DNA from 3 places in the Mesorhizobium sp. LMG17149 genome. Region 1 is predicted to be linked to each of the others. Evidence: riboswitches for the same ligand, from Rfam matches in the RefSeq annotation. Region 1 holds a riboswitch; each other region holds the start of a gene.

Region 1 (10,604 bases):
GGCTGTAGCGTGTCGTGATTGCCGATCACTTCGAGCTTGATCCAGTTGGTGCCGAAGACCTCGCGCGCCATTTTCGCGGTGGTGACGGCTTCCTTGACGGAGAGGCAGCCGGCGGTATTGGGCAGGATTCTGGCGCCCAGCGAGCGGATCAACGACCAGAATTGTTCGCCGGCCCTACCGCCCGCCATCTCACGCCGCAACGAGACGGTCACCACCGACGTGCCCGACGCCTTGACCGCGTCGGCAAGGATGGCCGGCGAAGGATACTGAGCCGTGCCGAGAAGCAGGCGCGACGAAAGCTCGGTTCCATAAAGCTCCAACATGCTAGCCGCCCTGCATGGGCGAGAGGATTTCGATCCGGTCGCCGTCGCTCAACTGGAACTCCGCGCGGTTGGCTTTGTGCACGAGGTCGCCGTTGACGGCGGTGGCGAGCCAATCGCCCTCATAGTCGAGCGCGGCAAGCAACTCGGCCAGCATGGTGGCGGCAATCTCACGCGCCTCGCCGTTGACCATCAGTTTCATGAGCATGCTCCTTGGTTCTGTCTTGACTGAAAACCAGGTCGGCAGCCTGGCGCGCCATGGCGGGGGCGAGGAGAAAACCGTGACGATAAAGACCGTTGATCGCGATGATCTCACCGTCTGTTTCGACGCGTGGCAAATTGTCGGGAAATGCCGGACGGACACCCACACCGGTTTCAACGATCTCGGCCTCACCAAAGGCCGGATGGAGGGCATGGGCGGCGCCCAGCAGCTCCATCATGGAACGCGCCGTCACCGGTCCGGCGCTCTGGCTTTCAATCATCGTCGCTCCGATCATGAAACGGTGATCGGTGCGCGGCACGGCATAAAGCGGAAAGCGTGGATGAAGCAAACGGACCGGCCGCGACAGCGAGACATCAGGCGTGCGAAGGATCAGCATTTCGCCGCGAACACCGCGCAGCCTGTCATCGGCCGCTGCCATTCCCATGCAGTCTATCTGACGGGCGAAACCCGAAACAGGCCGGGCGTCGCAGCCGAAGTGGAATTTGACACCCATGGTCGCAAGCTTGTCATGAAGTGCCGCCATCGCCTGGCGTGGGTCGAGGTGAGCCTCGTCGGGGAAGAGCAATCCACGCCGGAAGCGGCCGGCGAGGTCGGGTTCCAGGAGCGCAATTTCGTTTTCATCGACGCGCCGATGCCCTGACGTGCGACTGGCGAACCGGTCAAGCTCACCGGCATCACGCGGCGCGGCCACGACCAATGTCCCGGCCCGTGTCACCTGACCCGACAGCACCGCATCCCACCAGTCGGCAGCGTCGCGTCCGAGATCCAGCACCGGCTGCTCCGCGCTTTCGCGCTCGCACCATGGCGCCAGCATGCCGCCGGCGAACCACGACGCGTTGCCGCCAAGGCCATGCCGCATCTCGGCGACTGTAACCGTCGCGCCGCGGGCGGCGAGTTCGAAAGCGACGGTGAGGCCGGCAACGCCGGCCCCTTTGACGAGCACCCTCATGATGGTTTGGGAGCCTCTGGCACGACCGGTACGCCAGTCTCGTCAGCTGGCATGTAGAGATCGCCGCCCTCCCGGTATTTTGCCGCCATTGCCGCCATGCCTTCCTTCTGAGCCTCGGCACGGATGTCGTGGGAAATGCGCATGGAGCAGAATTTCGGCCCGCACATCGAACAGAAATGTGCCAGCTTGTGCGCCTCCTTGGGCAAGGTCTGGTCGTGGAAGGACCGTGCGGTTTCGGGGTCGAGCGACAGGTTGAACTGGTCCTCCCAGCGGAACTCGAAGCGCGCGCGCGAAAGGGCATCATCCCTGGTTTTCGCTGCCGGATGGCCCTTCGCCAGATCGGCTGCATGGGCGGCTATCTTGTAAGTGATCACCCCAATCTTGACGTCGTTGCGGTCGGGAAGGCCGAGATGCTCTTTCGGCGTGACGTAGCAAAGCATGGCGGTGCCGAACCAGCCTATCATGGCGGCACCTATGCCTGAGGTGATGTGGTCATAGCCCGGCGCGATGTCGGTCGTCAGCGGCCCCAACGTGTAGAACGGCGCCTCACCGCACACTGCGAGCTGCTTGTCCATGTTCTGCCTGATCTTGTGCATGGGGACATGGCCCGGGCCTTCGATCATCACCTGGCAGTCCTTTGCCCAGGCAATCTTGGTGAGTTCTCCAAGTGTTTCCAGTTCGGCGAATTGCGCCGCGTCGTTCGCATCGGCGATTGAACCGGGACGAAGGCCGTCGCCGAGCGAGAAGGAAACGTCATAGGCTCTGGCGATGTCGCAGATCTCCTCGAAATGCTCGTAGAGGAAGCTCTCCCGGTGATGGTGCAGGCACCATTTGGCCATGATCGAGCCGCCGCGCGAGACGATGCCCGTGACCCGGTCGACGGTCAGCGGTATGTAGTGCAGCCGCACGCCGGCGTGGATGGTGAAATAGTCGACGCCTTGCTCGGCCTGCTCGATCAGCGTGTCGCGATAGACCTCCCAGTTGAGGTCCTCGGCGATGCCGCCGACCTTTTCGAGCGCCTGATAGAGCGGCACCGTGCCGATCGGCACCGGTGCATTGCGCACGATCCAGTCGCGGATGTTGTGGATGTTGCGGCCGGTCGACAGGTCCATCACCGTATCGGCGCCCCAGCGGATCGCCCACACCATCTTTTCGACCTCTTCGGCCATCGACGATGTGACAGCCGAGTTACCGATGTTGGCGTTGATCTTCACCAGGAAATTTCGCCCGATGATCATCGGTTCGCTCTCGGGATGATTGATGTTGGCGGGAATGATTGCGCGTCCGCGCGCCACCTCGTCGCGCACGAATTCGGGTGTGACGAAATCTGGGATCGCCGCGCCGAAGGCTTCGCCGTCGCGTTGCAGCTTGCCGCGCATCACCTCGCGGCCGAGATTCTCGCGGATGGCTACGAACTCCATTTCTGGCGTGATGATGCCGGCGCGCGCATAGGCAAGTTGGGTCACCGCCTTGCCCTGCTTGGCCTTGAGCGGCCGATTGCGTATCGGAAATTCCGGTGTCAGGCGCTCGCCGGTGGCGAATCCATTGTCTTCCGGCCGGACGTGGCGGCCGTCATAGGCTTCGACATCGCAACGCGCCGTGACCCATTCGTGGCGAAGCCGGGCAAGGCCTTTTTCGATGCTGGTTTGGACTGATGGATCGGTGTAGGGGCCGGACGGATCGTAGACGGTGACGGGCGGTTCGCCGGCCGTCGGATGGACGGAAATCTCTCGCATCGGCACTTTGATGTGCGGATAAAGGACGCCGGACTTGTGGATTTTCCGTGAGGCGGGCAGCGGTCCCGTCGATACGGCGGGGGTGAGGGCATTCATCGTGAGGCTCCTTTGCTCATGCATTGGAGACCCAGTTCTGTGCCGGAAGGATGAAAAGACGCTTCTGTCGACCTGCCGAAACAGGATATCGGGCGTAAACTCCCGCAAAAGCGCTTGCACCGTCCCTACGCCAGTATGAACTGGATCAGGTTCAACGGGTCACTGCGCCGCGAAAGCCAGCAGTATCTCAGCCCCTTGCCGGGACTCCCCTGGTGAATGCGCCGAATTGAACGGGCCGGCGCTATTTTGTCAAGCGCATTTGGCCCGCGGCGCTGATCGGCGGCCAATCAGACCGGGCAGAAAAGCTCGCGCATGCGTCGGGGACAAGTCACGCCCCGTAGACCAGGGCTGGAATGGCCAAAGTCTCATTCGCTTCGTGAAGGATGGAAAAACTGTATCGGCCATGTGCGTCGAGATCGACCGAGTAGCTCAGGCGGTCACGGATGTGGTTATCCTGGTCGAAGGCGACGATTTGCGGCTTCAGCGAGGTGATTTGCACCACGTCCAGGTAGATGGAGTTGCAGATATGATCTGGTCGTCGGGCTGGCAGGTGCAAGCGGCCGCTCTATTCAGGATGCGGCATCGGCGGCGTTCCCGATACCAATGATATCTTGCGGGCAACTTATGCAATCACCGGCTTCGTAAAACCCGACGGCGGCGGCCGTGTCCTGGCGCTGAGGATGTGCCGCTGTTCCAGCAGAGAAATCGCGTGGGCGCGGAGTTTTCGCTCTGCGAGGAAGAGTTGACGCAATCGTTTAGCTTGCTTGCAGTTCGTAGAGACCCGCCTTTGAAAGCAACTAAGCTATTGCATTGATATGTTGGTGCGCGATCGATCGCTACATAGCCGGCCGCCATTATCCGAGTATTGATCCGCCGGTGTTCGTGTTGCCGTATATGGCAATCCCTGCGAGATCGTCGCGGCCGGATCGGCCGCACCCTCTAGTCATAAAAGGGGAAGCGACCGAGAATTCCGCTGCCGAAAACTTCTCTGGCTTGGCTATGCATGCGGTAGATGAGATCGCCGCCTACCGCGACCTGGTCGAGGAAGGCATCGACGCCCAGTTCGGACAGCCTGGTTATCGCAATGCGTTAGCGGCTCAGACTTGCGGTCTCGAGAGCGGCCTTTGGGGGTCACCTCTTTTTTGTTTCAGAGGTTGGAAGACGGCTGCTCGTTACCCAATAGAAATGGCGACTACGGAACGCGATCGATCGCGGCCATCAGGAAACACCTGTCTTCGGCTCAACCTCGACATGGCGTCCGATCGACCGCAGATATACAGCTATCTCGTCCATGAGATGATCGCGTTCGCCGTAGATCTCAGCAATCCTGCGCAGCTGTGGCTCGACGGACCTCCGTTGCGCCGGCGTCAAATCAGCATCGCCAAAGACATATCCCAAGTTGCCAATCGCGCAAATGTTGCAGCCGGCCTCCACAACTGCTTGCACGAATGCCGGAATGTCTTTTTCTTGCATAGTCTTCATGTCGAACCTCTCGTGAATGGCGTGCTTGCGCGCCCATGCTGCCTTTTCAGCGTGTCCTCTGGGCGGCGCAAGCCTTGAGCGTAATTGTGCCGGGCAACCTCGACTATCCCGTCTGCCACGCTCTTTAGAGTCGGTGGGGTCTGGTGATTGCAGGCTGGGCCACTCAAAAGCCTGCAAGAAGAAAGTCATGGCGACCATTGCTCAAGATCGCGAGGGTGCGTGCAAGACCTTCCGTTGGCAGTCATGCACGCTCACCCAGCAACTGGGTATTGAGCAACTGGGTCTCACGTCGCGGGTCTCGTGTGCTTCACAGCCGAAAATAAGGTACCACCGTGGCTATTCTCAAGTGCAGGCTACCTCTTCAGGACACGGCGGAGTGCCTTCCGACGCACCCCTGGTGCAACGTGCGACCTAACGAGACACATCTCGTTCGCGTTCCCTCGACCTTTCTTCGTATTGCTGCTTGCCCTGCGATTTCAGGCCCTCTGCTAGCTTCTCGGCCGCTCTTTGGCCTGCAATGTCACTATTCAAGATCATATCCGACATCCCTGGATGGTCATAACCGTAATGCGCATGCAGTTTCCCTCACGAGCAGCGCCTATCCGTCGATTAGTTCGTCTTCCGGAACCCGAAGCCCTTTTTATCCGGCGTACCTATCCACCATTCAACCGGTATACCTTTCCCAACTTTGGCGGACCATTTACCTCAGGCATGATCATCTCGCGTGACATTTTTTTTTGGCGCCATCATCGCACGTGGCATTTTCTAAAAACCAAGACGTGTCAATTTGTAAAATCAAGGATGCGGCCGCGCCCGTTGCGAGGATTTGCAGGTAGCTCTTCAGCCCCAACACGATGTGTGAGGCGGCGGTGGAAAAGGCAACCGACGGCGTCGACGCGTCCTTTGATGATCGCAAGCGATATGCTTCGTCGCGAGCCCAGATTGCGGTCTCGGGCACAAGGCGAGATCACAGTTCTGCGATCTGTGGTAACGCGAGCCCGCAAAGCGCCGCTGCGGCCACCGCTTTTGGAATCTGGACGGGATTCGTCGTCGTCTGAGATCAGTTGATCGAGCAGTTCGCGCGCGCGGGACGCGCTTGCGGTGCAGTCTCTCCCGCGAGCTCGCCCGTGACCTTCTCATCGACGACATCCGAGAGCTGCGCGGACGGCCCTATGACCTCGTCGCTGTCGCCGGCGGCTGGAAGCACCTGACACGGCCGGCCTATGCCGATGCCATCCGCGCCTGCGGAAGCAGCGGGCGTGCCGTCGACCTGACGTGGTCGGACGTGCTGATGCTGATGTGCATCGGCACTTCCAGCCGATTACCCGCGCCGAATTGTCGTCGGTTTTCGGGAAGTAATCAGTCGCGACCTGATCGGCCATCTGCGGCACCGGCCTGATCGCGTCGAACCCGCGCAGTCCGACGCCCGGCGCTCCCTACACCTATGTGACGACAAAAGCGTCCTGCTCGAGTTCGGCCTCGACACGCTTCGCGATCTCCCGGACTGCGAGGCGCTCGAGGATGCCGGGCTGCTGAGCAGAGATGAGCTGCTTGCTGGTGAAATTATGCCAGAGTTGGCTAGTGGCCATGAGGATGCGGGTTTGGATACGGAGGAATAGCTTGGCGCTGCAGACGCTGTGGCCACCGGGCTTGCGAGTGCTTCCAGCTTTCCATAGCGAATCTAGCGCGCCCAAGGGCGTCCGAAATTTGTAGGCAAATTTCGGACATGGACACGGTCAGCGACGTCAAGCAGGCAGCGGTATGCGGCCTCTGCACCGCTGTCGCCCAAAAATTCGTGGCCATGGGCAAGCCCCACTTGAGACCCCCAGAGAGAACGCTCGTGAGCGATGGAAACGGTTTTGGTCCAAAGCTTGATACAGATGGCCTGCAGATGGGTGTAGGGTTTCAAAGCGCTCGAAGACGCGCCTTCGCAGAGTTAAAAGTCCGCGACGAACTCGTGTGTCGTTTGTCGCCAACTGCAAATTCGATAGTTAGCGCAATTATACTGCGCCGAGTCTGCCATCTCGAGCCCCAAGGGTTTGTGAGGCCTCTCGGCTCACCACCGCCTTTGCTAACCGCCGTGATTCCAAAGACGCGTGCCTTTACGGAGGGGGTCAAACGGCCTATATTATTCTTTATAAGGAGAAGAATAATGGGCACACTTGCTCGCATCTACACCCCCGCAGAGGCAGCCGCCGTCAGCGGGATAGGAATCAAGGCCGTGCACAATGCGATCGACAAACGCATTGTCGATACTGTGCCAAGCACTGCTCGGCGCATCGGTGGGGTCGTCCGACGGGCATTGACCGGCGAGGATTTGCTGCGGCTCAAGCTTTGGTATGGCGTGGGTGCGACATTGCCCGCTGATCGTCGCTACCGCCTGTTCGAGGAAATCAAAGCTGCCCCAAGGGCCAAGACCGTAAGGGCCGACGACCTGCTGATCGTCGACGTCGCCGAGGCACGTAAACAGCTCAAAGCGCGCATCGTGGATCTTGATGAAGCGGAGGCCGCCATCGGCCGCGTTAAAGGGGTGATGGGCGGAGAGCCTGTCTTCAAAGGAACCCGCATCCCTGTTCGTATGATCACGACGATGCTAGCGCAGGGCGCAGATGAAGCGGAGGTTCTGGAGGGATATCCGAAGCTAACGCCGCGCGTGATTGAGCTCGCCAGAATGTGGGTCGCCGCGCACCCGGTTCGTGGGCGGCCTAAGAAGCTGGTCGAGCAGGGCGTGAAAATAAAGTCGTCGAAGCGCGTGGTTTTGAAGGGCGACCCAGGTCCGTCGGCCAGGTCGAGACGCGTGTGACCTCGTGAGGTTTCTGATCGATGAGTGCCTGCACACGTCTCTGGTTGCGGTAGCCCAAGAACGCGGACATGAAGCAAACCACGTCAACTGGCTTGGGCTAAGCGGCGAAACCGACTGGGACCTCATGCCGCTCATTATCGATGAGGATTTCACCTTCGTCACCAACAATGCTAAGGACTTCAGGAAGCTCTATGCCAAAGAACCGGTTCACGCCGGCCTGGTTATCGTCGTCCCTCAGGTCGGGCCTGAAAAACAGAGAGAGCTCTTCGATGCTCTCCTCGAGGATCTTGGCCCAGAGGAATTCCTGATTAATGAAGTTATCGAAATCGAGATCGAAAACGGCATTGCAATCGTAACACGATACGATCTGCCGTCGCCCTAGCTGAGGCTGCGCGATCTCCGCTTATGACCGACCCGGTTGCCAGTCGCTCATCTGCAAAATGTTACCGCCGAGTTTTGCAAACGCGCGTTGGCGGCAGGAGAAAACGAGAATCTGCTGATCGTGTGATTGACGATGCAAAGCGTCGAACATGCGCTCGATGCGGTCGTCATCGGAATAAACCAAAGCGTCATCCAGGATAACCGGTGTGGGTCGGCCGTCGCGGGCAAGCAAACGGGCGAAGGCCAGACGTGTCAGAACCGAAAGCTGTTCTCGCATGCCGCCACTCAACCTATCGACATCCTCATCCTGACCATTGCGGCGAACGGTCTGTGGCAACAGTGTGTTCTCGTCGAACACTATGGAGATGTCATCGAATAGCAATCCAAGCAGCGGTCGCAGCTCGGACATGACCGGCTTCAGATAAAGATCGCGTGCCGTCGAGCGCGCAGCGACCAGCGTCGTGCGCAGCCGGTCGAGGACGGCTTTTTCGAATTCGAAGCGTCTCGCTCGCTCTCCAGCGATTTCCAATTTTTCTGTGGCCTCGCGCAAAGCTTCTTCCACCGCGTCGTCGGACCGAGTGCGAATATGGCCATTGAGATCGGCCAGGGTTACACGCAACTGACTTGCTTCCTGTGTGGCGGCATCCTGAACCGAACGGGCGCGGCGCAGAACGGCTTCAGCGCTGGTGAGATCGCGAGCGCCGTCGCGCAGGGGAGCAGCGCGCATTTCGGCCGCTTCGCGCAGCTTTTGTCGTGCGGTGGCCTCGGTGAGCAGCAAGCGCCCCTTTTCCTCGCGCGCTGCATCGGGTCCCAATATGACCTCGAGGCTGGTCAGTTCCGCCTGGATGGTGACATAAGCCGTCTCCGCAGCCATGACAGCCTCGTCGGCATGGCTGCGCAAAGGCAAGGCCTCGCGCACGCTGTTGCGTGTTGTCGCCACACGCTGCTCGGCTGCGGCATGATGTTGCCGGATCTGTTCTGGATCGACTTTGAGTTCGAGGTCCCCGGCCCCGAGGGCACTCAGACGAGCAAGCTCCTCGTGTAATTGCTGTATCCCCTTGGGCGCGAGATCGGCAAGTCGCTGACGCGCCAAGCCCAGTTCGGTAGCTTTGTCGCGCGCTTCCACTAGGCGCTGGCGTGCCGTCCTGAGGCTATCGACACCGAGGGACGCAAGCAGGCTGCGGTGCTTCGCTTCGGCGTCTTCGATGGTCCGGTCGGCCTGCTGCGGCCGATTCGATCGCAGGGTCAAGGCTCCGATGCCGGCAATATCCAGGCGTACGGTGCCAGCAAAGCTTTGGTCTTCTGCATGGGGCAAGGGCTTGGCATCGATGGTCACCAAATCGGCGGCGCCGTCCCGGTATTCCATGCATAGCGTCGGCAGGGTTGCCAGGTGAGCTGCACGAAGGCTGGCGATCTCGATTTCGAGCGCCTGGAGTTGCTCGACAGCTTGTTCCGGCACCGCCAGCATCGCCAGTGCTGCCTCTCCATCTTCGATCTGGGTTCTGGCGACTTCGGCTTGTTTCAACCGGTTGTCCGAGCCGGCCAGTTGTTCGGCAGCGTCACGCGCCAAAAGAGTCGCATCCAGCCGCGCGAGCAATTCGCGTGCTTCGCGCTCTTCCAGTTCGGCTGCTTGAACTTCGCCCATCGCTTGTTCGTTTTCGGCAATGGCAGAAGCGCGCCGATCGAGAACCTCACTGCGGCGAAGCTGCGCAATCGTCGACTGCTGGCGCAAATCCGTGGCTCGTTTGAGCGCGGTCCGAAAACTATCGAGGGCCTGCTGCGCCGCGTCGTGGTGAATTGCGGCAAGGGCAGCTTCCGCCTCGGCGGCTTTCAAGGCTTCGCTGTGCGATTTGGCGGCCTCGACTGCGGCTTCCGCGGCCGAGATGGCTTCCCGCCGAGTGGCGCCTTCTTCGGGGTTTTCAAGCTCAGACAGACGCGCCAACGCCATGCGCCGCTTGTCGAGCGAATCGCGCAGACCGGTGACTTCGGCGCTGAGACGCTGCTCGTCTTTCACCAGCTTGTCACGCTCGTCGAGCGCTGCCGCATAGAGACCGCCGCTCTTGGGACGCAGCGTTGACGTAACCAGGCTATAGAGTTCTTCTTCACATGCCGCGGCGATTTCGGCCATGCGTCGCCCGCCGGTCAGGGCTTCAACTTCCCCCTGAACCGAGGACAGTAGGCTTTCGCGCACGCGTTTTTCGCCGTCCTCCTCGCTTTTGCTGCGCCTTTCGATGCCGGTGACCCCTTGGCGAACCCAGAGCAATCCTGCCGGTCCTGCGCTTCCGCCATGGATTAGTTTGCCGATAAAGGCTTCGGCCTCATCGGCTTGAGCCAACAGTCGCCCGCCGTCGAGGTCAATAACGCTGGCCAGCCTGCCGCCATAAAACTGCTTGGCAAGTCGATAGCGTCCTTCTGAAGTGGTGATGTCGGCCTCCACCACCGGATTGCCCCCACTATAAGGCCGCAACAGTCGCACGCCTTCGGGTGTGCCCGTGTGAGGCTGGAAAAAGAGTGCGTGCAGCGCTTCGAAGAAGGTTGATTTGCCGAACTCATTGACCGCGCAAAGCACGTTGACGCCGTCGCCGATGTTTTCGATGGCGACGCCTTGCCCGGC
Region 2 (10,604 bases), on a different contig from region 1:
TCCTTCATGTAGGAGACGACGTGGCGCTGCTCGCCATTGATGACGAGGTTCTCGCCGCGCCCGTCGGTGAGATATTGTGCCAGCGTCTCCTGCGGGTCGACCGCCTCGCGCTTCTGGTCGAGCGTGGCGATCTCCAGATTGGTGCCGAGCCGCACCGAACCGGCGTCCGGGTTCATCTCGCCGGTCAGCATCTTCAAGAGCGTCGTCTTGCCGGCGCCGTTCGGCCCGACCAGGCCGACGCGATCGCCGCGCTGGATGCGGGTCGAAAACCCCTTGACCACGGTGAGATCGCCAAAGCTCTTCTCGATGCTCTTCGCCTCGATCACCAGCTTGCCGGATTCGGCGGCGTCGCTCGCCACCATGGTCGCCGACCCTTCGGCACCCCGATGGCCGCGAAAACGCTGGCGCATGGTCTGCAACTCGCCGAGCCGGCGCATGTTTCGCTTGCGCCGCGCTGTCACGCCGTAGCGCAGCCAATGCTCTTCGCGAACGATCTGGCGGCCGAGTTTATGCTGCTCGCGCTCTTCTTCCTCCAGGACCAGGTCGCGCCATTCCTCGAAATGGCCAAAGCCCTTGTCCAGCCTGCGGGTCTGGCCGCGATCGAGCCAGATGGTGGCGCGCGACACACGTTCGAGAAAGCGGCGGTCGTGCGAGATGACGATCAGTGCCGAGGAGGTGCGGATGAGTTCTTCTTCCAGCCATTCGATGACCGAGAGGTCGAGATGGTTGGTCGGCTCATCGAGCAGCAGGATGTCTGGCTCCGGCGCCATGACGCGGGCAAGGGCAGCACGCCTCGCCTCGCCGCCCGACAGATCGTTCGGACGTTCCTCACCCGACAGTCCGAGGTGCTCCATCAGATAGCTGGCGCGGTAGGGATCGTCGGCAGGGCCAAGCCCGGCCTCGACATAGGCGCGGACAGTGGCAAAGCCCTCCATGTCGGGCATCTGCGGCAAATAGCGGACAGTTGCCGAAGGCTGGCGGAACACCTCACCGTCCTGCGGCTCGATCAGGCCGGCGGCGATCTTCAGCAGCGTCGACTTGCCGGACCCGTTGCGGCCGACCAGTGCGATCTTGTCGCCGGCCGAAGCCGTCAAGGCGGCGCCGTCGAGCAGCGGCGTGCCGCCGAAGGTCAGTTTTATCCCGTCGAGGTTGAGAAGAGGCGGGGCCATGTCAGCTTTCAGGTAAGGGATAGGGATGAGCGAGCAGCATCGCGCGGCCATGGTCCAGTGCGATTTCGAGGTGGCCCTTGACCTCGTTGGAGATGGTCAGCGACGAGCCGAACACCACCTTGACGTGGTTCAGCGGCCATTTGGCGCCGGTGACGGTCAACCCGGCAAGCTCGGAAAAGCCGAGCACCGAAAACAGCGTGCCGTCGGCATAGTCGAAGCCGGCCGTTCCGCGCAGCAGGGGAATGCCTTCCTGGGCGCCGCTGGTCAGGAGCACATCGGTCCCGGCCTCGGCCAGCCGCAGGGCAAGCGCCAGATGCAGGAAAGCGTGGTCGGCGCGCTTGCCGCCGAAAGCGCCTGCGAGCACCAGGCGGGTCGCGCCGCGCTCGAGTGCGGCGGCAATGGCCAGTTCGCCATCGGTCTGGTCCTTTTCCGCCGGGAAGGTCCGGCGCGGCAGGGAAGCGAGATCGTCAGGCAGGTTGGCTGGCACGGAATCGAAATCACCCACCCACAGCTCCGGGACAAGGCCGAGCAGCCGTGCATGGCCGATGCCGGCGTCGGCTGCGATGACGCGGGAGCCTTCGGCCTGGCGGTCGAGCCGTGGCGTGCGGATGAGATCGCCGCCAAGCAGGATGGTGAATGTGCTCATATCGTGTGGCCCTTACCAGCCCGGCACGGGAAACGGAAGGCGGCAAACTCCCACTTGCGTGGCGGATCGGCCCGGCCTATGTGTCGAAACGCTCTAACGGGGTGCCGGACGCGATCTTCGCGGACCGGCTGAGAGGCAGTCTCGCCAACCCGCTGAACCTGATCCGGTTTGTACCGGCGGAGGGATTAGACGTTTCGGACAGTCCGACGCCTCAATTCCTTTCAATTCGAACGAAGGAGGCGCCGATGCGCACGCTTGTATACGCTCTTGTTTCAGCAACGGTCGTGGCCTTGTCCGGACAGGCCTTGGCCAAGGACAAGCTCACCGTCTACACCTATGAGAGCTTCACCGCCGACTGGGGCCCGGGTCCCGTGGTGAAGAAGGAGTTCGAGGCCGAATGCGGCTGCGATGTCGAGTTCGTATCGGTCGCCGACGGCGTCGCGTTGCTCAACCGCGTCAGATTGGAAGGCGCATCGACCAAGGCCGATATCGTGCTTGGCCTCGACACCAATCTCACCGCCGATGCCAAGGCGTCAGGCTTGTTCCCGCCGCATGGCGGCGTAACTGATGTCAACGTGCCGGGTGGCTGGAGCGACGATACTTTTGTCCCCTTTGATTACGGCTATTTCGCTGTCGTTTACGACACCGAGAAGCTGAAGAACCCGCCGAAAAGCCTGAAAGAGCTGGTCGAAGGCAGTGCCGACGACAAGATCGTCATCCAGGATCCACGCACCTCGACGCCGGGCCTCGGCCTGCTTCTGTGGGTCAAGTCGGTTTATGGCGACAAGGCGCCGGAGGCCTGGGCCAAGCTCAAGCCGAAGGTGCTGACCGTGACGCCGGGCTGGAGCGAGGCCTATGGGCTGTTCACCAAGGGCGAGGCGCCGATGGTGCTGTCCTACACGACGTCGCCGGCCTATCACATGATCGCCGAGAACACCGGGCGCTACCAGGCCGCCTCCTTCGAGGAGGGCGAGTATCTGCAGATCGAGGTGGCGGGTATCACCACGACGGGAGCCAAGAATCCGCTGGCGGCCAAGTTTATGGCCTTCATGACCGGGCCTAAATTCCAGGATGCCATTCCCGAGACCAACTGGATGTTCCCGGCCGGCAAGACCGACAAGCCGCTCAATCCGGCCTTTGATAAACTGGTCAAGCCGACCAAGACCTTGCTGTTCAGCCCGCAAGAGGTCGCTGCCAATCGCAAGGCCTGGGTCGATGAATGGCTTGCGGTGATGAGCAAATAAGTTTGCTATCGAAGATGAGTGCTCTACGGCGCCCCCCTCTGTCCTGCCGGACATCTCCCCCGCTTGGGGGGAGATTGGCTGCCATCGGCGAATTCGCCAATCGCCAATGCTGCTGGAGTGAGCGAGGCGTCGAAATTGCCAATCTCCCCCCTTGTGGGGGAGATGTCCGGCAGGACAGAGGGGGGCGCGAAGGAACGCAATCCTTTGTAAGTGCCGCGATCCGGAGATTGGTGGTCCGGCGTGCGACGCGCAGCCTCTGATCCCCGCGTCAGCGCCGGCATTGTCGCGCTTGCCGCGATCGCGCTGCTGATCGGCGGCGCGTTTGCCGGCCTGCTTTTCGAGGGCGCCCATGATTTCTCGGGCGCCTGGGCAGCCTTCGATCCCTATCTGCTTCGCGTCATTCGCTTCACGCTCTGGCAAGCGGCGCTCTCGACGCTGCTTTCGGCCATCCCGGCGCTGTTCGTGGCGCGGGCTCTGTCGCGACATCCACGTTTCTTCGGCCGCGCCTTCATCCTGCAGATCTTCGCCGTGCCGTTGGCGCTGCCGGCTATTGTCGCAGCGCTCGGCATTCTGGCGCTTTATGGCCGTGCCGGCTATTTCGCCGGCGTGCTTGCCCTGATCGGCGGCGGAAGCTGGCCGGGTATCTATGGCCTGTCCGGCATCCTCGTCGCCCATGTCTTCTTCAACCTGCCGCTGGCGACGCGGCTGTTCCTCGAGGCGCTGCAGACCATACCGGCCGACCAATGGCGGTTGGCGAGCCAACTCGGCATGGCGGCGCGGCCGGCGTTCCGGCTGATCGAATGGCCAACGCTGCGCGCCGCACTGCCCGGCGTCGCCGGGCTTGTGTTCATGCTCTGCATCACATCCTTCACGATCGTGCTGACGCTCGGCGGCGGGCCGGCCGCGACGACGCTGGAGGTCGGCATCTACCAGGCGCTGCGCTTTGATTTCGATCCCGCGCGGGCCGTTACACTGACGCTGTTGCAGATTGCCCTGACCTTTATCGTTGTGCTGGCCCTGACGCGCCTGGGCGCCAATGTGGTCGGCGACACCAATTTGCCGGTCGCGCAACGTCGGTATCTCTCAGTCCATCGGAGCGAGACCTGGTTGAACGCGCTACTCATCATCCTGGCGCTGCTGTTCGTCGTTGGGCCGATGGCGGCAACCGTGATGGCCGGGTTGGGTGCGGATCTCGGCCGGTTGGCCGGTGAGGCCACTGTCCGGCAGGCAACGCTGACCAGCGTGGTGCTGGCCTTCCTGTCGGCACTGCTCTCGGTGATGCTGTCGCTGGCGCTGACCATGGCGCGGCGGGCACTGGCGCTGAACCGCCGTGCCGGCGCAAAGACACTGCTCGAACACGCTGCCGATACAGGCGCCGGCTTTGTCCTTGTCGTGCCGCCGATCGTCGTCGGCGCCGGCTGGTTCCTGTTGCTGCGCCATGCCGGCGATGTCTTTGCCATCGCCCCGGTCATGGTCGTCACCGTCAACGCGGTGATGGCGATGCCATTCGCCCTGCGCGCCGTGCGTCCCGCCTATGATGCGGCGAGCGAGCGTCACGAACGGCTCTGCGCACAGCTCGGCATTGCGGGCTGGAACCGGCTGATGCTGGTCGACTCGCCGTCGCTGCGTCGCCCGCTCGCCACGGCCTTCGCTTTCGCCATGGCGCTGTCGCTGGGCGATCTCGGTGTCATTGCCCTGTTCGGCAGTGATTCCGTGCAGACATTGCCCTACCTTCTTCTGGCACGGATGGGCAGCTACCGCACCGAGGATGCCGCCGGCCTGGCACTGCTGCTCGGCCTCGTCTGTCTCGCGTTGATCGTGGCGGCGCACTGGCTGGGAAGGGAGAAGGTCCGCGATGCGTGAGAGGGCGGCCAGCAGGCTCGAGAAGGGCGCGCCGGTGCGGCTGGACAAGGTGTCGTTCAGTTATGGTGAGGTGCCACTTGTCTTCGACGTCGAGTTCGCCACGGCGAAGATCACCGCCATCATGGGTCCGAGCGGTTCGGGCAAGTCGACGCTGCTCAATCTGGTCGCCGGCTTCGAGACCCCACAATCGGGCCGCGTGCTGATCGGCGGGGCCGATGTCAGCGCCGAGCCGGCCTCGGCGCGGCCGGTGTCGATGGTGTTCCAGGAGAACAATCTCTTCGCGCATCTTTCCGTCGAGCAGAATGTCGGGCTCGGCCGCTCGCCCTCCCTGGGGCTGACCGAGGCGGACCGCGCCGCGGTCGCCGAGGCGCTTGCGCGCACCGGTCTCGCGGGCAAGGAGAAACGCCTGCCGCGCGAGCTCTCCGGGGGCGAACGCCAGCGCGTCGCACTGGCCCGCGTGCTGGTGCGCGACCGACCGGTGTTGCTGCTCGACGAGCCCTTCGCTTCGCTCGGACCCGCTTTGCGCGACGAGATGCTGGATCTGGTTGCTGCCGTTCATGCCGAACGCGCCATGACGGTGCTATTTGTCACCCACCAGCCCGAGGATGCACGCCGCATCGGCGAGCACATGGTGTTTGTCGACAATGGGTTGGTGGCCGCAACCGGCAAGGCTGATGATTTCTTTACCGGGGCTGGTCCGGAGGCGTTCCGGCGCTATATCGGCGCGGGTGCTGGATATTCCACATCACGCGATGTTGCCCGGAAGCGGACATAATTTACGGTCAAACCGGCTCCAGGCGATGTGGCGTTTGCTTGCCATGACCGGGGGAGTGTGGCTAGGTCGCCCTACCGGTCCGGCACAGGCCGTGATTTGCCTGCAGTATCCGCCGCCCGCCCTAAGGGACGGGCAACGGATGCTGCAGCAGTTTGAGATAGCGCATGACACGTTCCGAAGATCGCCCCCGATTTTCGTGGTCATGCGCCGGGACCCGAAAGGAAGCCGTTCTGGCGATCGGCGCTAACACATTGGGAATGAAACCGCTGGCGCGTTTTCTCGCGCTGGCCGGTTTTGCCGTGGCGTTGGCAAGCTGCCAGATGTTCACGCCGCCGGAAGTTCAGGAATCCGGATTCCAGCCTTCCGACAAGCCGATCACGGTGGACAATGTCGGCGCCAACAACAAGCTCGCCGAATTGGCCAAGGCGCAGCACCCGCGCATCCTGGCGACTTATGGCGGTGAATATTCCGACCCCAAGCTCGAGCGCATGGTCGCCAAGGTGGTCGGTAGTTTAACGGTGGTGTCCGCCAACCCGACACAGACCTATCGCATCACCATTTTAAATTCGCCCAACGTCAACGCCTTCGCGCTGCCGGGCGGCTATCTCTACATCACCCGCGGCCTCCTGGCGCTGGCCAATGATTCGGCCGAGCTTGCCGCTGTCATCGCGCATGAGATGGGCCACGTCACCGCCAATCACGGCCTGCAGCGCCAACAGCTCGAGGCAGAGGAAGGCCTGGCGACCAAGGTGGTTTCCGATGTGCTCGGCGACAGCCCGACCGCCAAGGCGGCGCTGATCCGCGGCAAGCTGAGGCTGGCGCAATTTTCGCGCAACCAGGAGCTGGAAGCCGACGCCATCGGCATCAAGTCGATCGGCGAGGCCGGCTACGATCCTTTCGCCGCAGGCCGCTTCCTTCAATCGATGTCGGCCTATACCGATTTCCGCTCGATCAGCGGCGCCACCGACGCCAGCCTGGACTTCCTGGCCACGCACCCCAACACGCCGCAGCGCATCGATCTGGCGCAGCGCCATGCTCGCCAGTTCGGCGCGCCGGGCGTCGGCACGCGCGACCGCGATTCCTTCCTCGCCGGCATAGACGGCCTGCTCTATGGCGACACGCCCGAGGAAGGCTATGTGCGCGGCGAAACCTTCCTGCACCCGGGCCTTGGCGTGTCGTTCACGGTGCCGGACGGCTTCATCATCGACAATTCGGCGGCAGCGGTGACGGCCACCGGCCCCGGCGACATAGCGATCCGTTTCGATGGCGTTTCCATCGACAAGAACCGGGCGCTGACGGACTATATCCGCAGCGGCTGGGTGGCTGGTCTCGTCGACAGTAGCGTCAAGCAGGAAACCATCAACGGCAATGAGGCGGCGACCGCGCATGCCGGCGCCGAAGGCTGGCAATTCGACATAGCGGTGATCCGCGCCGGCGGCCAGGTCTACCGGCTGCTGACCGCGGCCCCTTCCGCCAGCACGTCTCTGGACACGATCGCCCGTTCGGTAAGCGGCTCGTTCCGGATACTGAGTGCTGCCGAAAAGGCGGCGCTGAAGCCGCTGCACATCCGCGTCGTCACCGTCCAGCCTGGGCAGACGATGGGTTCACTTTCGGCGCAGATGGTCGGCGTCGACCGCAAGCTCGACCTGTTCCGCGTCCTCAACGCGCTGTCGCCCGGTGCCGCCGTTTCGGCCGGCGACAAGGTCAAGATCGTCACCGACAAGTAGGCGCCGCTGGACGCCTGCCGCCGTTCAGGCGGCAGTCGCCATGAACTCCGGATTCTGCTTCACCAATGCGACCTTGAGCTTTTCCATGGCGCGGGCCTCGATCTGGCGGACGCGTTCCTTGGAGATGCCGAGGGTTTCGCCGAGCGCTTCGAGTGTCGCGCCCTCGTCGTTCAGCCGCCGTTCCTCGATGATCCTAAGCTCCCGTGCGTTGAGCGCGCGAAGCGCCTCCCTCAGCCAGAGCGAGCGGCGCGCGACATCGATCTTGTCGCCGACGATCTCGTCGGGCAGCGGATCGTCCGAAATCAGGAAATCCATGCGCTCGGTCGAACCCGCATCGTCGGCAATAGGCATGTTGAGCGAGGAGTCGGGCGCCGAGAGCCGCGAATCCATCATCGCCACATCGGCTTCGGAGACGCCAAGCGCCTCCGACACTTCGCGATAGAGCGTGGCGTTGGAGAGCGGCTCCGTGCCATTCGCCAACCGCGCGCGCAGGCGTCGCAGGTTGAAGAACAGCGCCTTCTGGGCCGAGCTGGTGCCGCCACGCACGATAGACCAGTTGCGCAGGATATAGTCCTGCATCGAGGCGCGGATCCACCATGTCGCATAGGTCGAGAACCGCACCTCGCGCTCCGGCTCGAAGCGGGCGGCGGCCTCGAGCAATCCGACATGACCCTCCTGGACCAGATCGCCGAGCGGCAGGCCGTAATGGCGGAACTTGGAGGCCATGGAAATGACCAGCCGCATATGAGCGACGGTGATTGAGTGCAGCGCGTTCTGGTCGTTGTCCTCTTTCCAGAGCAATGCAAGCCGATGCTCTTCGTCACGCTCGAGGTAGGGAGCCTTCATTGCCGCGCGGACCATGATCCGTCCTGCCGTGTCTTCCATCATGAGGCGCTCCCTGGGTGGTGCGAATGACTTTGCAAAGTTGGCTGCCGCCCGGGTTGAAATGCCGGCGTCGTGCCCTAGAACAGCCAGAACTGCCATGCGCGGGAAAGGTTCCGCGACCGCAGCGGCGCGATTGTGTTGCCTGAAGGATTCTCAGGAGGTCCGAGATGGCTGCGATCACGAGTGAAAAAGCGCCGTTTAGAGAGTATGGTTTCATAAACCCGCCGTTTTTGAAATCCTGTTCCTTATTTTTTCGGCTTGCATCTGTCAGTTTCCAGCGCTCACAAATATGCCGGCCAGCCGGCCAAGGACGGGATCACAGAAAAATGAAATGGCTCAAGTCGCTCATTATCGCCGGAACGCTGCAGGCCCTGGCTGTCGCTTCAGGTCATGCCGGCCCCAATCTCGACCAGATCAAGCACGCCGGTGTCATAAAGATCGGCACGGAAGGCACCTATGCGCCGTTCACCTACCATGACACGTCCGGTGCACTGGTCGGCTTCGACGTCGAAATTGCCAAGGCGATTGCCGAGAAGCTTGGTGTCCAGGCCGAGTTCCTCGAAGGCAAGTGGGATGGACTGATCGCCGGCCTCGACGCCAATCGCTACGACGCCGTCATCAATCAGGTGGGCATCACCGATGCCCGCAAAGCCAAGTACGACTTCTCCGATCCCTACATCGCCTCCAAGGCGGTGCTGATCGTGCGCGGCGACAACACCGACATCAAGAGCTTCGCCGATCTCAAGGGCAAGAAGTCGGCGCAGTCGTTGACCTCGAATTTCGGCAAGCTGGCCGAAACGAACGGCGCTGAACTGGTCGGCACCGATGGCTTCGACCAGTCTATCCAGCTGCTTCTGACCGGCCGCGCCGACGCCACGATCAATGACAGCCTGTCGTTCCTCGACTTCAAGAAGCACAAGCCCGACGCCAATGTGAAGATTGCCGCGCAAGAGGAAAACGCCGACTATTCCGGCGTCATCGTGCGCAAGGGCGATCCGGAACTGGTCGCCGCGATCAACAAGGCGCTGGCCGACATCAAGGCCGACGGCACCTATAAGAAGATCGCCGACACCTATTTCGGCCAGGATGTTTCGAAGTAATCTACGAGGCGAGCCGCTCCGCGGCCATGAGACACATAGAGCGGCGAGCCGTCTTTGACGGCCCGCCGCTTTTGTCGTGATATGGCAGACGCATTCTCGCCTTGACCAAGCTGCTTCGACCAATCTGGAGGGTCATACGTGCCGCACTGGCTGCAACTGATGCTGGAGTCGCTGCCTTCGCTCTTGTGGGCGGCGCTGATCTTCACCGTGCCGCTGACGCTGTTGTCCTTCGCCTTGGGGCTGGCCGTTGGGTTGGGTGCTGCACTCGCCCGGCTGTTCGGCCCCAAGCCGCTGGTCGCGCTTGTGCGCTTCTATGTCTGGATCTTCCGGGGTACGCCACTTTTGGTGCAGCTGTTCCTCATCTTCTACGGCCTGCCGTCGGTCGGCATCCTGCTCGACGCCTTCACGGCGGCGTTGATCGGATTCACGCTCAACATCGGCGCCTACACGTCGGAAATCATCCGCGCGGCAATAGGCTCGGTGCCGAAAGGCCAGTGGGAAGCCGCCTATTCGATCGGCATGACCTGGGGCCAGGCGATGCGGCGTACCATTCTGCCGCAAGCCGGCCGGGTCGCGGTGCCGCCGCTCTCCAACACCTTCATCTCGCTGGTCAAGGACACGTCGCTGGCCGCCGCCATCACCGTGCCGGAGATGTTCCAGGCGGCGCAGCGCATCGTCGCCACCACCTATGAGCCGCTGATCCTCTATGTCGAGGCGGCGATCCTCTATTTGGCGCTGAGTTCGGTGCTGTCGGCCTTGCAGACGCGGTTGGAGACCCGGCTCAACCGCTATGGCGGCTTCCTGGAGGCGCGCTCATGATCGGCCTCAGCAACATCGAAAAGCGCTTCGGCGACAATCTCGTGTTGAAGGGCGTGACGGTCACCATTGCCGAAGGCAGCGTCACGGCGCTGGTCGGTCCGTCGGGCGGGGGAAAGAGCACCCTGCTGCGCTGTATCAACCTCCTGGAGATCCCGACCTCGGGCACGGTGCGCATTGGCGACGAGACGCTCGAATTCCACCCCGGCGGCAGGGTTCCGGCCAGGGATATCCAGCGCCTGCGGCTGCAGACTGGCATGGTGTTCCAGAACTTCCAGCTGTTTCCGCATCGCACTGCGATCGAGAACGTCATGGAAGGGCTGGTGACGGTGCTGAAGTGGCCGCCTGAGATGGCACGCGAGCGGGCACTGGCTCTGCT
Region 3 (10,604 bases), on a different contig from region 1:
GCCGCACGGGCCATCCAGAAATCGAGCGCACGGTAGTGAATGACGGCATGGTGGTGGCGCATTTTTCAAATCCTGGATGCTTTTTGGGGACGGCAACCGGTCAGGCGTAGGCGACGCCTGCCGCGATCACGCCCAAGGCGCCATGCCCGGCATGTTCAGGGTGCTGCGCGATGGCGTGTTCCATTGTTGTCTTGCTGGCATGTGATGACGGGAGAGGCGGCATGGTGGCGCGAAACTCTGCCTCAATCTTGGTTTTGCCATGGTTGGCCAAGTATACATTTTCGTAAGCTTCAAGTTCTGGGCTGTTCGTAAAACCGTCCGGTGTGATTTATCCACCGCATGACGCGAATCGACGAAACCATGAACGGTTGGCTGCCGGTCGGCAGTTCTGTTCCAGGCGACTGGTGGCAGTCGTCGATCTGGCCGGGGCTGACGCGCTATCCAGAAGCCGGCCTAGCGCTTTTATGCCTGACGCAGATCCTGTGCTGGACCGTGATGCCGGCGCTTGTCGATGCCGCCCCGCCCGGCGATGTCGTCGAGAGCTTCATGTGGGGCCGCGAATGGGTGCTTTTGACCTACAAGCATCCGCAGCTCCCCGGCTGGCTGCTCGAGATCAGCCATCTTCTGACCGGATCGTTCCGCTGGCCGCAATATCTGCTCGCCCAGCTTGTCGTCTCGGCGACCTTCGTCTTCGTCTACCTGCTGGCCCGCGACATGCTCGGGAGAACCCGCGCGCTGGCCGCCGTGCTTTTGATGCCGTCATTGTATTTCTTCGGCTGGCCGACACCGCAGTTCAATCATGATTACGCGCAGATGCCCTTCTGGGCCGCAATCTGCTGGCTGCTGTGGCGTGCGGGCCGTGGCGGTGGGCCGGGCTGGTGGCTGGCGCTCGGACTGGTGTCGGGCGTCGGGCTCTATGCCAAGTTTTCCACCGGGCTGCTGTTGCTCTTCGGGGCGATCTGGCTGTTGTCGGACACGCGGGCACGCAATCGGCTCGCCACGCCCTGGCCCTGGCTTGGGCTCGCGGTTTTCCTCGCCGTCGCCGCGCCACTGGCCATCCAGCTCTACCGCATCGATTTCCTGCCGCTGACCTATGTCGCCGGCCGCGATGAATGGGTGTTGGTCCACCGCGCCCGCCTTTACTATATCGGTGTCCAAATGGCGGGGCTCTGCGGCTTATTGCTGGTGCTGTCGATATCGGGGCTGTTGCGGCGTTCGCCCGCGCCGGAACAGCCCATTGAGCGCGGCGCGCTGGCCTATCTCGTGTGGATGGGGCTTGGTCCGGCGGTGCTTGTCATGGTGGCCTCGCTGTTTACCGGCGCCGGCGAGGCGTGGGGCGCGCCGATGTACAATCTGATCGGCGTTGTGGCGATCGCCTTGCTGGGTCATCGGCTTGGCGCCGTCGAACTGCGACGGCTGGCGATCTGCGCGTTCGCCTGCATCCTCGGCATGTCCGGTGCCTATGCGGGCATCCGCTGGACGAGTTGCAATTTGCGCGGGCGCATGGATGCCGTCTGCTGGCCAGCGCGGCAGATTTCGGACGAAGCCGAGGCGGTCTGGCACGCGGCGGTGCCCGGTCGGCTCGACATCGTCGGCGGCGATACCCGCATCGCGTTGCTGGCGGGCCTCAACGCCTATGACAAGCCGTCGATCTTCACAGACCTCGACATGCGGCTCGCCCCCTGGATCACCAGCCAGCGGCTGCGCGATCACGGCATGCTCCTGGTCTGGCCCGGGAGCGGCGTGCCACCTCGGCTGCTGGCGTGGCTGGGAAACATCCCGGTCAAGACCGTTCTTTTCGACTGGTCGCTCAGGGCACCACCGGTGGCGATCAGCTTTGCCGCCATTCCGCCTGGCATGAAGCTACCGGGTTTGATCGACAGCCTCACCCAACCGAGCAATTGAGGTAGATCCACCGCGTCCGCTGGACGAAGCAGGTGACAATGCCCATTTATGGCGAGACCACTTGCTTTCACGCAATTCCAGACGGAAAACCGCTACACACTTTTCCTGGAATTGCTTTTGAGGAGACGTGACATGGCGACTTCGACCGAACGTGCAGTCCTTGCCGGCGGCTGTTTCTGGGGCATGCAGGATTTGATACGGCGCTATCCCGGCGTCATCTCCACCCGTGTCGGCTACAGCGGCGGCGACGTGCCCAACGCCACCTACCGCAACCACGGCACCCACGCCGAAGCCATCGAGATCAATTTCGATCCGGCCATCATAAGCTATCGCACGCTGCTGGAACGCTTTTTCCAGATCCACGATCCGACGACCCGCAACCGCCAGGGCAACGATGTCGGGACGAGTTATCGCTCGGCGATCTATTACACCAGCGACGAACAGAAGCGCGTCGCCGAGGACACCATCGCCGATGTCGATGCCTCGGGCCTGTGGCCGGGCAAGGTCATCACCGAAGTCGCACCCGTTGGTCCGTTCTGGGAAGCCGAGCCCGAGCATCAGGACTATCTGGAGAAATATCCCAACGGATACACCTGCCACTTCGTCAGGCCAGGCTGGAAGCTGCCGGTTCGCGAGACGGCGGTTTCGTAGATTCGCAACTGCGATTTGCCCTGCATTGCTGCTCGACGGTGTCGTCGAGCAGGTCATCGCATCCAAACCCCTTTCAGTCAGCGCACCGTGTCGCGTCGGCCATTGAGCTTTCACAATATCCGAGCGCTCTTCGAACGCCTTCGTCAACGACGAATGCGGATGCGGTAGGCAAACACGGTCAGGTGGTTGACAGCCTGCCGTATCGCAGTCCAATTGCGCAGGAAGAGCTGATTTCGGGAGACGGGCCGTGAAGAAAATCTGCGAAAAGCCAGTGTTTGTAAAACGCGAGCGTCTTTCGGTTGTCACTGCCTTGGCATCGCCTTCCACTCAGCCGACCTGACAAGCTCGCCCTGATCTGTCGGCCCGTTTGAGCCGCCGAAGATGAGGCCGATCGCATCGACCGATCACTCGGAGCCGATCACAGCCGTTTTTGTCCTCGATATCTCTAACCATACGGGGCCTCTGCTCGCCGGCTGGCTAGAGGCTGGAAATGCAATTGGCGCGATCATCGTGCCCGGGTTCCGGCGTCGTCCCACCGGTTTCAGCATCGGCAATTTCCGACGAAGGCTTCAACGCAAGCTACTGCTCAGGCGGTTTGTCGGTAACACGCCTGTCAAGTTGATCGAATTTGGCCGCCCTTACGATTGGAATGCGCTTGGTCGCCAATTGTCTGACCTCCGCGCCGATGTGCTGGTCTGCTACACTTTGCCTGTCTTGATCCCTCAAGAGGTTCTTGGCCATTTTTCCAAAGGCGGGGTCAACCTCCACCCGGCGCTGCTCCCCGACTATCGAGGGCCACATCCGACCCAGCGCTTGGCCGTGGACGGCCGGTGTGCGGCTCATGGCGGCGTCACGCTCCACAAGATGTCCGCCGGTTTTGACGAGGGTGACATTCTCGGGCAGGTGCCGTTTTCCGAAGCTGACTGGACCTCGAGAGAAGCCTTGGCCGACAGCACGGCAACCGCTATGCGGATCCTGGTGAGCGAGGCGGTGCCGGCCTACTGCCGGGGGCTGTTGTCAGGAATGCCGCAGCCGAAAGGCGACTTCGTCTGGGCACGGCTTCAGCCCAGCCACCTGATAATCTCGCCGGCCATGGCGGTCGAGCATGTTGTACGGCTATGGCATGTGCTCGGCCTTCTGCCAGGCATCTATCTTGAAATCGGAACGCGCAAAGTCAGACTGGGATTCCAGATCAGAAGGCTGGGGCCTTGCACAGGAAAGGCTCCGGTCAGGCGGTGGGGAACAGTGGAATTCGATCTCGCCAACGGTCGGGTCCTGTATTTTACCTACGGTAGAGTGCTCAAACGGCTGCTCAATTCAAAACACCTGTTTTTGCGCCCGCCCGCCGGAAAACCCGCTCCACAAATCCGGCTGTTCGGTAAAACGAGTGCTGCGGACCAGAGAAACGGATGAAGCCGCTGGGCGATGCCCAGCGGCTTCATCCGTGTGCGGTTACTTGCCACAATTATTATCGTTTACCGTTGGCGCCGTCGCGTTACCATCGGCGTCCGTCTGCGCGCCTTGCGGGTTGGTCGGGCAATTCTGATCCGCGTTCGAATTCATGTCCCCTACCGTGCCAGTCGTGCTGTTGGTCGTGCCCGGGTCGACAGTGTCCGGCTCGACCGTATTCGGTGAAGCCGGCGTGTTCGGCTCAACCGTCACCGATTTGCCGCTGCCGCTTCCATTTGCGTTGTTGCTGCCGGCGCTTTGCGCCATGGCTGACGTGGCCAGACCAATGGTGAGAACCGAAGCTGCGAGGATTTTCATGAACATGGTTTGTCTCCATTTCTGTGAAGTCGTCGCTTGTTTTCTACGAAAGTGATCGCGTTGCGACTGTGGGGACAACCGGTCGCGGCGGCGAAGGTTCCCGACAAAATTCCGCTCAGGCGCACCGTGACTGGCGCAATGCTTTTGGCGCAGTGCTCTGAAAAAACGGCTTTCCCTTGAACTCGAATGATGCTTTAAGGCGCACATCCACAGGGGTGCTCCGTACGGTCGGGGCTGAGACGGGGGCGGCAAGCCCACAGACCCTAGAAGCTGATCTGGGTAATACCAGCGGAGCGAGGCGGGCGATGTTTTCAGGCGCACAGATTTCCCTATACCCCATGACCGACGAATTCGTCGGTGTCATTCTTGGCGCGCTCGGTGCGCTCGATCCCTGGCGCGACAAGCTCAGGATCGAGACCGACGACATCTCGACCTTGCTGGTCGGGCCGCCCGAAGTGCTGTTTCCCGCCATGCGCGACCTCTTCGTGGCGGCGGCACGCAGCGGCAAACATTGCGTGTTGTCGGCCGCCATCTCGCGCGGGTGCCCTGGCGAGCCGGATGACCCGATCTGCCGCTCCGATGCACTTGGCGGGCCTGTCGGGCCACTCGGCCCGCGCAAGGATGCGGCCATTGCGGCGGTGCGCAATGCTGCTGCCACCGGCCAGCCGGCGGCGGCGCAGTTCTCGCTCTATGTGATGGGCACCGACGACCACATGGACGAGATCTACGGCTGCATCGATTTTCTCAAGCAGTCCGGCGTCTATGAGCGTTCCAAGCATTTCTGCACGAAACTGCGCGGTGATGCCGGTGCGATCTTTTCGGCGCTGGACGAGGCCTTCTGCCGCTTCGGACCAGGCGCCGGCCACGTAACCCTCGACGTCACGGTCTCGGCCAACAGCCCGTCGGCTGTCTGAACCAGCCGCGCTTTCGCGCTGCCGTCAAAGGTTGTCTCCCGTGGCCACATCATCAGTCGCTTCGCGCCCGATCGCGAGCCTTCTTGTCAAGGCAATGCCGGCCATGATCTCGGTCGGTTTGCTCCTGCTGGCGTGGGAGCTTTATGCCACCTATGCCGGCATCAGGCCGACGACACTGCCGGCGCCGTCGCGCGTTTTCGAACAAGCGCTGCTCAATCGCCAGGCGCTGGCCGACAACGCCATTCCGACCATCGGCGCCACGCTGCTCGGCTTTGCCTGTTCGCTCAGCGCTGCCTTCGTGCTGTCGATGCTGGTCGACTTCTTCCAGCCGCTGCGGCGTGCGCTGTTTCCTGTCTTAATCGTCAGCCAGACCTTGCCGCTGGTGGCGATCGCGCCGCTGGTGGTGCTCTGGTTCGGCTTCGGGCTGGCGCCCAAGATCATGCTGGTGGCGCTGGTTACCTTCTTTCCGATGCTGGTTGCATTGGTCGAGGGTTATGAGTCGACCGAGGCCGAGATCGGGCAAATGCTGCGCGCCATGGGGGCAGGGCGCTGGCGCATCTTCGTGCTGGCACGGCTGCCTTCGGCGCTGCCCTATTTCTTCGCTGGCTTGAGGATCTCCATCACCTACGCCGTGGTCGGCGCGATCTTCGCCGAATATGCGGGGGCCGCGAAGGGGCTGGGCATCTACATGCTCAACGCCAAGAACAATTTCCGCCCCGATCTGGTGCTGGCCGCCGTCGGTGTCAGCGCTGCCCTGACCCTTGTCCTGTTCGGGTTGACTGTACTGCTGCAGCGCCTTGCGATGCCCTGGGAGCGGGCCGGACAGGAGACCGCAGGGAAGAGGCCGCGGCGATGAACCGGCTCGAGCTGCGGCATGTGCGCAAGGCGTTCGGTGGGCTCGACGTGCTGGCCGATATTTCGCTTAGCGTCGGCGCTGGTGAATTCGTCTCGATCCTTGGACCCTCGGGCGCCGGCAAATCGACACTCTTCCAGCTCCTGACCGGCGCCGAGCATGGCGAGGGCGAGATGTTGTTCGACGGCGCGCCGCTCGACGACCACGGCAGGCATTTCGCCTTCATGCCGCAGCGTGACGCGCTGATGCCGTGGCGGCGCATCCTCGAAAACGCGACGCTCGGGCTCGAAGTGCAAGGCATGAGGAGACAGGCGGCGCGGGCGCGCGTTGCGCCGTTGTTTGCCGAATTCGGGCTTGCCGGCTTCGAGCGGCATTTTCCAGCGCAACTGTCCGGTGGTATGCGCCAGCGCGCGGCCTTGCTGCGCACGGTGGTGCAGCAACGCGACATGCTTTTGCTCGACGAGCCGTTCGGCGCGCTCGACGCGCTGACCCGCACGGCCATGCAGCGCTGGCTGGAACAGATGTGGCGGCATCATCGCTGGACGGCGCTCCTGATCACCCATGACGTGCGCGAAGCCGTGTTCCTGTCCGACCGCATCTATGTGCTGTCGGCGCGCCCGGCCCGCATCGTGCGTGAAATCAAGGTGCCGCTGCCGCGCCCGCGCAGCCTTGGCGGCGATGCCGCGCGCCAGGCAAGTACGCTCGAGGCCGAGATTCTCGACATCATCCTCAACGCCACCCCATCCAAAGGACACGATCATGACTGACTTGACGCGCCGGCAGGCCTTGTTGCTGACCCTTGCCACGGGCTTTCCGCTCGTTGCCGGATCGGGGCGAGCCCAAGCACAATCGGCACAAAAGGTCACCGTTGCCCTCGACTGGACTGTCAACACCAACCACATCGGACTGTTCGTCGCCCGCGACAAGGGCTTCTATCGCGAGGCCGGGCTCGAGGTCGACATCCTGCCTTACAGCGATACCGGTGCGGGCACGCTGGTTGCAAATCGCGTCGCCGATTTCGGCATCAACGGCACCATCAGCCTGTTCACCCAGAGAACCGCCGGAGCGGACCTGAAGGGCGTCTATGCGGTGGTGCAATCGGAAACCGGCCGCGTGGTCTTCAATGCGGCCCGCAGCGAGATCGTAAGCCCGAGAAACCTCGACGGCCTGACCTATGGCGGCTTCGGCAGCGCCTGGGAAAACGCCCTGATATCGACCATCATCCGCCATGATGGCGGCAAGGGCAATTTCGAGACGGTGACGCTCGGCACCTCAGCCTATGAGGCGCTGGCCAATGGTTCGGTCGATTTCACGCTCGAAGTCTCGACCTGGGAGGGTGTCGACGCCGAGCTCAAGGGCGTCAAACAACGCAGCTTCGTCTATGCCGATTACGGCGTGCCTGACGAGCACACGACACTGATCTCTTCGAGCGAAGCCTATCTCCAGGCAAACCCCAAGCCTGCGGCCGCCTTTGTCCAGGCGACGCGGCGCGGCTACCAGTTCGCGGTCGATCACCCCGAAGATGCGGCAGCCCTGCTGATCGCGGCCAACAAGGATGCGTTGACCAATCCGGCGCTGATCCACGCCTCACTGAAGGCGCTGATCGACGGCCATTATCTGCGCAGCCAAAGCGGCGCCATCGGGACGATGGATCCGGCCAAGATGGGAGCGATCGGCGGCTATCTCTTCGCGTCCGGCATTTTGCGTGATGCCGACGGCAAGCTGGTTGCTCAACGCCCGGATTTCGGGAGCTATTTCCGCAACGACTATCTGAGCTAGTCTGGCAAAACCAAATGAGATGGGTCGCCAGTCTTTCTGGGCGACCGCGTGGAGCAGGTCGTCTGGGAGTGGCGCCCTGGCTCCCCGATAGCCAGTTTAATGCCGATCTGATCTTGTTGATTAACTGCCCGGCAATGGTTGCGTGCAAAGGTCGCCCTGAGGGATCATTGGGGTGTTTGCATTGCTCATATCAAAAAGCGAGGCGCTTTCGCACATCAGTGACGGCAGGATTTTGTCCGCAGCCCGAACGCGCGAAATCCTGGTGGATTTGCGCGAAGGTTTCTTTCGGATCTGCGCGTTGGCCTTCGCGGGCATGTTCGTCTACCGCGGCGTATCTCACCTGATGCTCGACCCGACCCGCATCAATGTGGCGCTGGTGGCAATTTCCGAGATCCTGACCTTTACCTGGCTGCTTCTGTCGCGGCGACCACAGGTACGCGACTGGAACCCGCTGACGGTGGTTGTTTCGGTGGTCGCCAGCTTCGGTGTCGGCTTCATCGACCTGGAACCGGGCGTGGCCATCATCCCGATCTATGCCGCCGCGCCGCTGCAAGTCCTGGCGTTGGGGTTCGTGATCTGGGGGAAGATATCGCTAGGGCGTTCTTTCGCCATTCTGCCGGGCAATCGCGGCGTGATGACCGACGGTGCCTACCGCCTGGTGCGGCACCCGATCTATGCCGGATACCTTGCCGGTCATGTCCTGTTCCTGCTGTCGGCCTTTTCCTTCTACAATCTTGCTGTCTACGCCGCGATCACCTTCTTCCAGGTTCATCGCATCCTGCGCGAAGAGGCGCTGTTAGCCGCGACGCCGGAATACCGGGACTATATGAAGCGCGTCCACTACAGGCTGTTCTACGGGATCGTCTGACAAGCGGGCCAGCGCAGAATCGTTCGGCCTGCACTCACGCTTGCACTCTCTCGCTCCCGCATCCGCCGACAGACTCTGGCCACTTGCAATCATCGTGGCGGTCTTGCTGATCTTGCGAGAGGCTCATGCGCTGTCCGGTGTACGGCCTCGCAGTAAGACGAGCAGAGTAACGTCCGATTATCAATGGTCTTACGCACTGTTAGTGTAAAGAGAAATTATTCCAACTTTATTACAATTTTATTTCAGAAATTTTGTTGATGTATACCACGCTTCAGATCGAGTATTCTCTCTCTGAAACTGAAATTCATCACCTCGCGTAGTTGATCTTGCAATCGGCCTCTCGCCAATTGCTTTAGCGCAACGACAACAGGAGAGTGTTATGGCTCACACCATCAAGACAGTCGCCAACATGTTGGCGGGTAGTGCGGTAATCTTAGCCCTTTCCCTGCCCGCCAATGCTGCGGGAATCGGCCTTGGCGTTGGTGCCTCGGTGGGTGGTAGCGGCGGCGTCAATGCCGGCGTCGGGGCTTCCGTTGGCGGCAGTGGCGGCATCAGCGCCGGCGTGGGCGCCTCGGTGGGCGGCAGCGGTGGTGTAAAGGCCGGGGCCGGTGCCAATGTCGGCGGCTCGAGCGGTGTCAATGCTGGTCTCGGCGCTTCGGTCGGCGGCAGCAATGGCATCAATGCCGGCGCGGGCGCCAATGTTGGAGGATCTGGCGGCATTGCTGCCGGCCTCGGCGCCAATGTGGGCGGGACGAGCGGCGTCGGCGTCGGTCTCGGCGTGGGTATTGGGGGCGGCATCAATCCGTCCAATCCGTCGAACCCGAGCAATCCGTCCAATCCGTCCAATCCGTCAAACCCCAGCAGGCCGAGCCTGCCGGGTGTCGTGGCCCAGATGTCGGATAGCAACGTGGCGCGAATGAAGAAGCGCTGCGTCGACGTGCTCGGCAGCGAAGGCGCTTACGACCGCGACCTCCGGCAACTCTGCCTCCTGATCGCGCGCCGCTGATGCTGGAGGTGCCGGGACTGGAGGTGCCGAACCGGCCCTGAGGCCCGGCCGCATGTTCCTGGCCTCCGGCCGGTCGGAAGGCCCGCCACACTGGTGGGCTTTCCGCGTTCATTGGCGTGCCGGTATCAAAGTTCTGGCTTCCATCACGTTGGATGGCCGTTTCCGTTGCCACGATCGCACGGAACGGTAGAGCCTTGGGAACGTTCTCGTCCTCGAACATCGCGGCCGCGATGTTCGACCCAATGCGTCAGCGCTAACGGGAGCTGAAAGCCATGAGCCTTGGAACCATACTGATCATCATTCTTATCCTTGCCCTGCTTGGCGGCTTCAGCGGCCTCGGCGGAGGTCCTTTTTATGGCGCCGGCTACTATGGCGGCGGCGGCCTCGGGCTCGTGCTGCTCATCGTCATCGTGCTTGTCGTGCTCGGGCGCATCTAGCCAGGCCCGCCCGGTTGTCGTCGACAGATCGCAATCTCGTGAGCGCCCCCAATGTCGGCGCGCACCGGATTGTGATGCAGGCAAGCCGGCTTGTGATCCTGCACTCTGCAAAACTTTCGTATGGTCATTGCGGTCCACACCCCCCCCGTGGAAACAAGAGGAGAGGGTCCCACCCCTTATCCTCCTCCAAGGCCCGCTCCGGTTCACCGTGGCGGGCTTTTGCTTGATGGGCGAGGGAACCGGCTTGCATCAAGCTTCAAGGAAAGGCGGGTGTTTTCTGAGAAGTCTCCGTTCTGGCTGCGGCGTTGAGCGCAGGCCAGATCCTGACGCCAGATTACTCCATGTCAGGTACGTCGCCGCTGACGAAGAGCGTGTTCGGCGGGCCGTATTCGCCTAGCGTCGGATCGGCCTCACGGCTCCAGGC

What was found. A riboswitch is a leader RNA that binds a small molecule or an ion and turns the genes downstream of it on or off. The one in region 1 is predicted to bind thiamine pyrophosphate.
Region 2: linked by a shared signal. The riboswitch ahead of thiB (thiamine ABC transporter substrate binding subunit) and the one ahead of thiC (phosphomethylpyrimidine synthase ThiC) in region 1 are both predicted to bind thiamine pyrophosphate.
Region 3: linked by a shared signal. The riboswitch ahead of NP945_RS15985 (YkoF family thiamine/hydroxymethylpyrimidine-binding protein) and the one ahead of thiC (phosphomethylpyrimidine synthase ThiC) in region 1 are both predicted to bind thiamine pyrophosphate.

What each region holds. Positions count from the first base shown of each region.
Region 1 covers NZ_JANIFL010000013.1:73,991-84,594, reverse strand. Annotated here, with positions in the region: gene NP945_RS26830 (thiazole synthase) at 1-323, opposite strand, end outside; gene thiS (sulfur carrier protein ThiS) at 325-522, opposite strand; gene thiO (glycine oxidase ThiO) at 491-1,492, opposite strand; gene thiC (phosphomethylpyrimidine synthase ThiC) at 1,489-3,324, opposite strand; TPP riboswitch at 3,429-3,545, opposite strand; gene NP945_RS26810 (hypothetical protein) at 3,653-3,880, opposite strand; gene NP945_RS31880 (hypothetical protein) at 4,543-5,004, opposite strand; partial or broken gene NP945_RS26800 (SMC-Scp complex subunit ScpB) at 5,840-6,425, shown strand; gene NP945_RS26795 (DUF433 domain-containing protein) at 6,959-7,609, shown strand; gene NP945_RS26790 (DUF5615 family PIN-like protein) at 7,614-7,991, shown strand; gene NP945_RS26785 (ATP-binding protein) at 8,013-10,604, opposite strand, start outside.
Region 2 covers NZ_JANIFL010000008.1:140,683-151,286, forward strand. Annotated here, with positions in the region: gene NP945_RS20260 (ABC-F family ATP-binding cassette domain-containing protein) at 1-1,169, opposite strand, end outside; gene NP945_RS20265 (thiamine diphosphokinase) at 1,171-1,815, opposite strand; TPP riboswitch at 1,903-2,017, shown strand; gene thiB (thiamine ABC transporter substrate binding subunit) at 2,061-3,059, shown strand; gene thiP (thiamine/thiamine pyrophosphate ABC transporter permease) at 3,300-4,922, shown strand; gene thiQ (thiamine ABC transporter ATP-binding protein) at 4,915-5,697, shown strand; gene NP945_RS20290 (M48 family metalloprotease) at 5,955-7,424, shown strand; gene NP945_RS20295 (RNA polymerase factor sigma-32) at 7,449-8,312, opposite strand; gene NP945_RS20300 (amino acid ABC transporter substrate-binding protein) at 8,636-9,409, shown strand; gene NP945_RS20305 (amino acid ABC transporter permease) at 9,548-10,228, shown strand; gene NP945_RS20310 (amino acid ABC transporter ATP-binding protein) at 10,225-10,604, shown strand, end outside.
Region 3 covers NZ_JANIFL010000006.1:226,517-237,120, forward strand. Annotated here, with positions in the region: gene NP945_RS15955 (hypothetical protein) at 1-62, opposite strand, end outside; gene NP945_RS15960 (hypothetical protein) at 101-271, opposite strand; gene NP945_RS15965 (glycosyltransferase family 39 protein) at 340-1,905, shown strand; gene msrA (peptide-methionine (S)-S-oxide reductase MsrA) at 2,038-2,556, shown strand; gene NP945_RS15975 (formyltransferase family protein) at 2,938-3,969, shown strand; gene NP945_RS15980 (hypothetical protein) at 4,009-4,329, opposite strand; TPP riboswitch at 4,525-4,638, shown strand; gene NP945_RS15985 (YkoF family thiamine/hydroxymethylpyrimidine-binding protein) at 4,629-5,237, shown strand; gene NP945_RS15990 (ABC transporter permease) at 5,341-6,093, shown strand; gene NP945_RS15995 (ABC transporter ATP-binding protein) at 6,090-6,857, shown strand; gene NP945_RS16000 (ABC transporter substrate-binding protein) at 6,850-7,869, shown strand; gene NP945_RS16005 (isoprenylcysteine carboxylmethyltransferase family protein) at 8,042-8,737, shown strand; gene NP945_RS16010 (hypothetical protein) at 9,117-9,743, shown strand; gene NP945_RS16015 (DUF3309 family protein) at 10,016-10,180, shown strand; gene NP945_RS16020 (hypothetical protein) at 10,515-10,604, opposite strand, start outside.